DNA from 3 places in the Rahnella aceris genome. Region 2 is predicted to be linked to each of the others. Evidence: predicted binding sites of a transcription regulator. Region 2 holds the regulator's gene; each other region holds the start of a gene.
The links. Region 2 encodes CRP, which controls carbon source genes, mostly activating them, when cyclic AMP is high. Its sites were predicted from a motif close to ATGTGANNNNNNTCACAT; they were not measured.
Positions count from the first base shown of each region.

Region 1: the regulator CRP is predicted to act here: its motif matches at 1,410-1,427, upstream of GW591_RS21020 (YjcB family protein).
Region 3: the regulator CRP is predicted to act here: its motif matches at 1,752-1,769, upstream of cdd (cytidine deaminase).

Region 1 is NZ_JAADJV010000005.1:164,423-167,707, forward strand. It holds gene malT (HTH-type transcriptional regulator MalT) at 1-1,284, shown strand, start outside; gene GW591_RS21020 (YjcB family protein) at 1,537-1,821, shown strand; gene bglX (beta-glucosidase BglX) at 2,201-3,285, shown strand, end outside.
Region 2 is NZ_JAADJV010000004.1:75,029-78,313, reverse strand. It holds gene GW591_RS18625 (YccS/YhfK family putative transporter) at 1-1,412, opposite strand, end outside; gene crp (cAMP-activated global transcriptional regulator CRP) at 1,474-2,106, opposite strand; gene GW591_RS18615 (OsmC family protein) at 2,469-2,876, shown strand; gene GW591_RS18610 (phosphoribulokinase) at 2,880-3,285, opposite strand, start outside.
Region 3 is NZ_JAADJV010000001.1:593,257-596,541, reverse strand. It holds gene artQ (arginine ABC transporter permease ArtQ) at 1-25, shown strand, start outside; gene artM (arginine ABC transporter permease ArtM) at 25-693, shown strand; gene GW591_RS02705 (arginine ABC transporter substrate-binding protein) at 921-1,655, shown strand; gene cdd (cytidine deaminase) at 1,829-2,713, shown strand; gene GW591_RS02695 (NAD-dependent malic enzyme) at 2,872-3,285, shown strand, end outside.

The sequences.
Region 1 (3,285 bases), on a different contig from region 2:
GCGCTGCGCTATCTGCCTTATGAAAGCTATTACAGCCGCATTGTGGCCACGTCCGTGACCGGTGAAATCCAGCACTGCAAAGGGGATCTCACCCGCGCACTGCCGCTGATGCAGCAGACCGAGCAAATCGCCCGCCGTTATGAAGCCTATCACTACGCCTTATGGGCGCTGCTGCAACAGAGTGAAATTCTGATTGCTCAGGGCTTTTTGCAGGCCGCGTTTGAGATGCAGGATCGCGCTTTTGAACTGGTGCGCGAACAGCATCTTGAACAGTTGCCGATGCACGAATTTTTATTGCGTTTACGTTCCCAGCTGCTGTGGTCATGGTCGCGGCTCGATGATGCAGAAGAAGCTGCGCGTGAAGGGCTTAATGTGCTGAGCAATTTCCAGCCACAACAGCAGTTGCAATGCCTGGCAATGTTGGCGAAATGTTCGCTGGCACGCGGTCAGCTCGACAACGCCCATCACCATTTACAGCGCTGTGAAGCGTTGCTGAAAACCGGTCAGTATCACATTGACTGGCTGACCAATACCGATAAGCCGCGGGTGATTTACTGGCAGATGATTGGCGATAAAAACGCTGCACGCCAGTGGCTGCAACAGGCGCGTAAACCGGACATGGCAGATAACCATTTCCAGCAAGGCCAGTGGCGAAATATTGCCCGCGTACAGATTTTGCTGGAACAGTTTGATGAAGCTGAAGTGGTGCTCGATGAACTGAATCAGAATGCCCGGCAGTTGCGCCTGACCAGCGATCTGAACCGCAATTTGCTGCTGAGTAACTTACTTTACTGGCAAACCGGGCGCAAAAGTGACGCCCAAAAAGCATTGATCGAAGCGCTGGCGCTGGCGAACCGTACCGGTTTTGTCAGTCATTTCGTCATCGAAGGGGAAATGATGGCGCAACAACTGCGCCAGTTGATCCAGCTTAATCTGCTACCGGAACTGGAACAGCGCCGCGCCCAGCAGATTTTGCGCGAAATTAACCAGCATCACCGTCACAAGTTTGCGCATTTCGACGAAGGCTTTGTGAACAAACTGCTGACCCATCCGCAAGTGCCGGAACTGATCCGTACCAGTCCGCTGACGCAGCGCGAGTGGCAGGTTCTGGGGCTGATTTACTCCGGCTACAGTAATGACCAGATTGCCGGTGAGCTGGACGTTGCATCAACGACCATCAAAACCCATATCCGTAATCTGTATCAGAAGCTGGGGGTTGCGCACCGGCAGGAAGCGGTGCAGCAGGCTCAGCACCTGTTACAAGTGATGGGTTACGGCGCGTAATTATCTCTTCAAAATACATCACGATTTCTCCGCTTTTCATAACACATCGTCAAAATAAGTTGATGTGTTATGCCTATTTTTTATTAGCGAACATTTTTTACTCAAAAATAAAATCCGGTGATATAATGTGACCGTCGTCACATAATTGTAATTCACCATTTCTTCTGTAAAGCCCATTGCCCGCCCGTCGTAGCAGCCTTCCGGCTGATTTTGGCTTCGTGCAAGTGGCTGTAGTAAGTAAGGATTTTATCGATGGGTACATTAACTGCCGGGATTTTAATGATGCGCTGGGAATTGCTGAGCGCTTTTTTGATGTTCTGCACCAGTCAGCTTAATATTGTTTGTCGCCAGTCCAGCCGCAATACCATGGCATTCGTTTGCAGTGGTATCGGCCTCACCGTGACCTGTTTCTTTGTCATGAGCCTGATGGGCATGAGCTACAACGCCGTTGCCGTCGCGCAATTCTGGGCAAACACCAAAGACGTTTTCTTTGATGTCATGAGCAAAACCCCGACCGATATGTCTTACTACTATTAATCCGATTTCCTTAGCGGATATTCCAGATTATTAAAGGGCAGAACCGCATGTTCTGCCCTTTTTGTTATCCCGCGCTTTCCCCCGTGTTACTTCTGATGATTATTTGTTCAGCCGGATGTCATGTAATCCTAAATATAAAAATTTGCGTGACGCATCGAATGTCTTTTTGTATCTATCATTCTGATTACCTGTAAATTGCGGGATGTACCGAAAGGTAAAAAGATATTGTGCTGGCGTCTAAACTATTCATTGCTAATAGTTGAAGGGACGTATTAGATTCTCACTCTATACTTTTCTTAGAATGATCATTGCTTTGTTTGCTTCAGGCTGCTGAATTTTCTCTGATTTGGCTCCCCTGCTTATGGTTGAAGGAATTCCGATGAATACGCATCACATGCTTGGCGCGTTAGTGTTACTGGTAAGTTCTGCTTCTTCTCTCGCCGTTGAAACAACGGGCATTCCTCAGGATCAGGTGAAAGAGCGCAACGCGTTCATTGCCGATTTGATGAAAAAAATGACCCTTGATGAAAAAATCGGTCAGCTGAATCTGGTCACTGTGGGGCCTGAGTACCAAAAAGAAGCCATCATGGCTGACATCCGCGCCGGTAAAGTCGGTGGCGTGTTTAACACGGTAACTAAGCCCGATATCCGCCGTATGCAGGATCAGGTGCAGTACAGCCGCCTGAAAATTCCTCCGTTTTATGCCTATGACGTGGTGCATGGGCAGCGCACGATTTTCCCTATCAGCCTCGGTCTGGCGGCGAGCTGGGATATGCAGGCGGTGGCGACCAGCGCACGTATTTCAGCCCAGGAAACGGCAGCTGATGGCCTGAACATGACGTTCTCACCGATGGTCGATATCACCCGTGATCCGCGCTGGGGCCGTGTTTCTGAAGGTTTCGGCGAAGATACCTATCTGACCTCGCGCCTCGCGCATGAAATGGTTACCGGTTATCAGGGCAAAGACCCGTCTGCCCCTGACGCCGTCATGGCAAACGTCAAACACTATGCGTTGTACGGTGCTGTCGAAGGCGGCCGCGAATACAACACTGTGGACATGAGCCTGACCCGCATGTTCAACGATTACATGCCACCTTATAAAGCGGCAGTCGATGCGGGTGCCGGCGGTGTGATGGTGGCACTGAACAGCGTTAACGGTATTCCTGCCACCTCGAATACCTGGCTGCTGAAAGATATTCTGCGCGATGACTGGCAGTTCAAGGGCCTGACTGTCAGCGACCACGGCGCCATTGGCGGGCTGGTCAAACATGGCGTAGCCGAAGACGATCGTCAGGCGGCCGCGATGGCGCTGAAAGCCGGTGTCGATATGGACATGGCTGACAATATGTACGGTAAGTACCTGAAAGGGTTACTTGCCGACGGCATGGTGAGCCAGAAAGACATTGATCGCGCCGTTCGCGATGTTCTGGCCGCGAAATGGGATATGGGGCTGTTTGTTGATGA
Region 2 (3,285 bases):
GCAGTCACCGTCATGCCGACCATCGCCAGTCCGTAGTTTTTGCGCAGAACGGTATAGGACAACAGGGTGATCAGCAGCATGCACAGCAGCGTGGTGCCTTCCGGCAGTTCCAGTTTGAGCAAGCCTGAGGCAATCAGCAATCCGGCCAGCGTACCGAGTGCACGGTGCTGGATCCTCACCCGCGTGGCGTTATAACCGTTCTGGCTGACCAACATGATAGTCAGCAAGATCCAGTAGGGTTTGGGCAAATTGAAGAACAGACCCAGACTGCTGCCAATCGCCAGAATAATGCCCAAACGTGCGGCATTACGCAGTGCCACGGATTTGAAGGAAAGATAGCTTTTCAGCGCGGGCCAGAAGGGCAAACGCGGCTGGGTGTTCATCAGGTCACGTTTGTACAACGGCCGCTGTGTGCGTAACAGACGGGCAATGCGGCTGAAATGGTAATAACAAAACTGACCTACCGGATTGTCCGGGTTGCGCGCGGCGATTTTCTCCAGCGCGGTCAGCTCATTGGCCATCGTAAAGCGCCCGGATAAACGATGATAAAGAATATCGTCGGCAATCACCCGAAGACGGGTGGAAATCACCTGCGCATTTCGGCGGATAACCGCTTCGGCATGGCTTTCCTCCACCAGTTTCTGCACTTCTTCCGGCTGATGCAGGCTCACTGTAATGTGCTCCTGCAAATCGAGCGCCACCTGAAAACGCTGAAATAGCCGCTTATGGTGATGATGATGTCCGTGCTGGGGCAACATGTGTAATTGCTGATAAAGCAGGGCAATCAGGTCGATAACCTGCTGCTGGCGGGTTAGCAGTGGGGGTAACGCAGTTTCGGGATCGGTATGTTGCGTCAGCAGGCTGTACTTGGCTTCGAAATAATCCGCGAGTTGCAGATAGAGCTGGCTGAGCGTTTCGCGCATCGGCTGTTCTTCCGAAATACGAAACCACGCCCAGTTAAACAATCCGTACCAGGCTGTGCCAGCGGCGAACAACACCGGGGCCTGCCACATCGGGCGCACGCCCACCATACTCAGCGTGAAGATAGTCGCCACCAGCGCACCGGGCAGCAGGCGCGCATGCAGCGGGCTGATTTCACCGGTGACGCCCAGCAGTAACGCCAGCGACAGCATGATCAGCGGCAGCGGTATATGCCAGCTTTCGAGCATCAGTTGCAGCAGAAGGCTGCTCACGGCAAAGAGTGAACCGCCGACGAGCAGGCGTTTGAAAAAGCGTTTATGCGGGGTATCCAGACCGGCGATGTTACAACAGGCCGGGCAGAGGGAAAACAGCAGGCCCATTTGCAAATTGCCAAACAGCCAGCAAATGCCAACAGGCAAGCACAACACCAGCGTCTGGCGCAGCGCGTAGTTCACTTCAGGATGGTAAAACAGTCTTCGCCATAGCGTCATGGGTAAAGCTTAGCCCATAAAAAAGGCGCGACAGTGTTTTGCCGCGCCAATTTTTGAGGGATTAACGTGTGCCGTAAACGACAATCGTTTTACCGTGTGCGGAGATCAGGCTTTGATCTTCCAGCATTTTGAGAATGCGTCCGACTGTTTCACGTGAACAACCGACGATTTGGCCAATTTCCTGGCGGGTAATCTTGATTTGCATCCCGTCCGGATGGGTCATTGCATCAGGCTGTTTAGCCAGATTGAGCAAGGTTTGAGCGATACGACCGGTAACGTCAAGGAAGGCAAGGTTGCCGACTTTCTCTGACGTCACTTGCAGACGGTTGGCCATCTGCGCGGAGAGACGCATCAGAATATCCGGGTTAACCTGAATCAGCTGGCGGAATTTTTTATATGAAATTTCAGCCACTTCACAGGCAGTTTTAGCACGTACCCAGGCACTGCGTTCCTGACCTTCTTCGAAGAGTCCCAGCTCACCGATGAAGTCACCTTGGTTAAGGTAGGACAGTATCATTTCCTTGCCTTCTTCATCTTTAATCAGGACAGCAACTGACCCTTTCACGATGTAGTAAAGCGTTTCGGCTTTTTCACCCTGGTGAATCAGCGTACTTTTAGAAGGATACTTATGTATATGACAGTGAGACAGGAACCATTCAAGAGTCGGGTCTGTTTGTGGCTTGCCGAGAACCATTTGCTATTATCCTCTGTTGTTATCGCTGCCCAAAATCACAGGGCTCAGAGTTCCCTGTACGGCACTTCAAATCCAAAGCGCCCTTTCAGCATATAACTCTCCAGAAATGCTGCAAGCGGATGTCGGAGTGCAACAGCCTGTTTATTGCTGTCATCACCGTGGGTTCTGTACTTAAACCGCAAAAACCGTCACCGCAATTTACTGGAAAGTATGTTTCGGCTTTGTTTGTAGCACAGGTTTGAGATGCTGTCTTCTGTTGTCTCGCTTCAGCATGATGGCGATCGGGTTACGTTGCCAGATTTTAGGTGAAAGGGTACTCTGAGAGCAGATTTCGACAAGTTTATTCACCGGGAGAATAGTTCATGCATGCACGTGTCAAATGGGTTGAAGGACTGACATTTTTAGGTGAGTCTGCATCGGGTCATCAGATTTCAATGGATGGAAACGCGGGTGATAAAGCCCCAAGCCCGATGGAAATGTTACTGATGTCCGCAGGGGGGTGTAGTGCAATCGACGTGGTGTCAATTTTGCAAAAAGGTCGTAATGACGTGCGTGATTGTGAAGTGAAGCTGACCTCACAACGCCGCGAAGAAGCGCCGCGTCTGTTCACTCACATCAATCTGCATTTTATCGTCACCGGTAAGGATCTGACCGATAAGATTGTTGAACGCGCAGTCAGCCTGTCTGCCGAAAAATACTGTTCTGTGTCTCTGATGCTGGGGAAAGCGGCCACAATCACCCACAGCTTTGAAGTGATTGCAGCCGAATAAAGTTTACTCGATCTTCTTGCCTTCCATCAGGCGCTGCACCAGCGGCGCCATGATCAGCTCCATCGCCAGCCCCATTTTGCCGCCCGGCACCACCAGTGTTTTGATGTGCGAGATAAACGACCCTTGCAGCATGGCCAGCAGATACGGGAAATCGATGTCATCCAGTCCCTGAAAATGAATCACCACAAAGCTTTCATCCAGTGACGGAATGGCTTTGGCGGCAAACGGGTTCGAGGTGTCGATGGTGGGTACCCGCTGGAAATTGATGTGTGTGCGGGAAAACTGCGGCGTAATGTAATTGATATAGTCATCCATCGAACGCACGACGGAATCCATCACCGCTTCACGGGAATGCCCGCGCTCGCCGGTATCGCGCACCAGTTTCTGGATCCATTCGAGGTTGACGATA
Region 3 (3,285 bases), on a different contig from region 2:
ACGCTTTGAACGGAGTGCATCCTGATGTGGGAATATTTACCTGAAGTCCTGAAAGGATTGCACACCAGCCTGACACTGACCGTGGCGGCACTGATTGTTGCACTGTTACTGGCGATGATTTTCACCGTCGTTCTGACGCTGAAAGTGCCGGTTGCCAGTCAGATCGTTAAAGGTTACATCACGCTGTTTACCGGCACACCGTTGCTGGTGCAAATCTTCCTGATTTACTACGGACCGGGCCAGTTTCCGTCGATCCGCGAAATTCCGTGGTTATGGGAAGTCCTGTCGCAGCCGTGGCTTTGCGCGATGTTTGCATTGGCGCTGAACAGCGCGGCATATACCACACAGTTGTTTACCGGTGCGGTACGCGCTATTCCGTCCGGCCAGTGGCAGTCGTGCGAAGCACTTGGCATGTCGAAGCCGCAAACCTTGCGCATTCTGTTGCCGTACGCCTTTAAACGCGCGCTGTCATCGTATTCCAACGAAGTGGTGCTGGTGTTTAAAAGTACCTCGCTGGCCTACACCATTACGCTGATGGATGTGATGGGTCACAGCCAGCTGATGTACGGTCGTACGTATGACGTGATGGTATTCGGTGCGGCCGGTGTGGTTTATCTGTGCGTGAACGGGTTGCTGACCCTGATGATGCGCCTGATTGAGCGTCGTGCACTGGCATTTGAACGCCGTAACTGATAGCCAGAGAAGAATCTGAAGGGACGAGAAATCGTCCCTTTTTTTGTGCCGGAAAAAACATCCCCTTGTTTCAATTTATAATTTTTTAATCAAATTTATTGCATATAAATTCATTTAGTGGCACTTTATTCTCAGGTTTCACTTCCTGCCAGTTACCCGATTAAATTAATAAAATCAGTAAACTGTACCATGAAGGGAATGTCATTTTTTGAACAGGAATGTATTGCATGAAAAAGCTGATCCTCGCCGCCCTCTTGTCTGCCACGGTTTTCACTGCCACCGCTGCGGACACCATTCGTTTCGGTACTTCCGCCACGTATCCGCCGTTTGAATCTATCGGCGCTGACAACCAGATTATTGGTTTTGATATCGACCTGGCGAACGCGCTGTGTAAGCAAATGCAGGAAACCTGTACCTTCACCAATCAGCCGTTTGATGGTCTGATCCCGGCACTGAAATTCCGTCGTTTCGATGTGATTATTTCCGGTATGGATATCACGGAAGAGCGCAGTAAACAGGTGACGTTCACCCAGCCTTACTACGCTAACACGGCAATGATTATCGGGCCGAAAGGCAAGTTTGCTTCTATTGCGGATCTGAAAGGTAAGCGTGTTGGCCTGGAAAATGGCACCACGCACCAGAAATACCTGATGGAAAAGCATCCTGAAATCACTACCGTCGGTTACGACAGCTATCAGAATGCGATTCTGGATCTGAAAAGTGGTCGTCTGGACGGGCTGTTAGGCGACACCGCCGTGCTGAACGGCTGGCTGAAATCCAACCCGAATCTGGGTGAAGTCGGCGAGCTGATTAAAGATCCGCAATACTTTGGTACCGGCGTCGGCATGGCGGTGCGTCCTGATAATAAGGAACTGCTGGCGAAGCTGAACACAGCGCTGGAAGGGATCAAAGCTAACGGCGAATTTAAAAAGATCAATGACAAGTGGTTCCCGGCTCACTGATTCCCCGTCATCCTTTTTTAACAGCCGTCTGGAAAGGCGGCTGTTCTGCGTAACATCTCCCAAATATGCAACGAAGCAGAACTTATTACATCGAAAAAGTGACATTCATCACACTACATTCATGGAATGACTTTTACACTGTTCAACCGTAATCACTGCGAGATCGAATGTTTATGCACGCACGTTTTCACACCGCCTTTGCGGCACTCCCTGAAAATTTATCCTCCGCGCTTGAGCCGTTTTTGCGTCATGATGACTTCCCGGCAATGCTCACTGCGGCTGATGTTGCGCAGATAAAACAGGCGACCGGACTGGACGATGACGCGCTGGCATTTGCCCTGCTGCCTCTGGCCGCAGCCTGTTCCGTTACGCCTATCTCTCATTTCAATGTCGGTGCGGTTGCACGCGGAATTTCAGGCAATTTGTATTTCGGTGCCAACATGGAATTCGCCGGTGCGCCGATGCAACAAACGGTTCACGCTGAGCAATCCGCAGTCACGCACGCCTGGCTGCGTGGTGAAACCCGTCTGGCCTCCATCACCGTGAATTACACCCCTTGCGGGCATTGTCGTCAGTTTATGAATGAGCTGACCAGCGGCACAGCGCTGGATATCCATCTGCCCGATCGTGATGTAGCAACACTTGGCGATTATCTGCCGCACTCCTTCGGCCCAAAGGATCTGGACATCACCACCCTGCTGATGGACCAAGTGAATCACGGTTACACACTGGAAAGCACCGACTCCCTGGCACTCATGGCACTGGATGCCTGCAATCAAAGTCATGCGCCTTACAGTAAGTCGCACAGTGGTGTGGCGCTGGAAACTCATAACGGCAAACAGTTCGGTGGCCGTTACGCCGAAAACGCCGCATTCAATCCGAGCCTGCCTCCTTTGCAGGCCGCGTTAATCCTGCTGAATATGTCAGGTGAAGATTGCCTGAAAGTGCGCCGTGCAGTACTGGTCGAGCAAAAAGATGCGTTGATCACGCAAAACGATGCCACGCGTGCCACGTTAAAAGCACTGGGCTGCAAAGATATCACCACGCTGACCTGCTGATAGTGTGAGCCGGTTAACACTAAAGACTCTGTTTCCGGAGTCTTTAGTTACATAACATTGTCATTACATTTGTCATTTGAAATCCTTATTTCCTCTCTGTTACCCTCACCGCTCCGAAATATAAAAAACAACATTCTGAAAACCGGAAGAGTAAAACGATGGAACTTGAATACGAAAGTAAACGCCCCCTGTACATTCCCCACGCTGGCCCGATCCTGTTAGAGTTTCCGTTACTGAATAAAGGCAGCGCTTTTACTGAAGAAGAGCGCAGCAACTTTAACCTTCACGGTTTACTGCCGGAAGCGGTGGAAACCATCGAAGAACAGGCTGACCGTGCCTACCGCCAGTTTCAGAATTTCAAAACCGACATCGATAAACACATCTATTTGAGAAACATTCAGGACACCAATGAGACACTGTTCTACCGTCTGCTGGACAACCATCTCAGCGAAATGATGCCGGTGATTTATACCCCGACCGTCGGCGAGGCCTGCGAACACTTTTCCGATATCTACCGCCGCGCCCGTGGCCTGTTCATCTCTTATCCCAACCGCGCCCACATCGATGACATG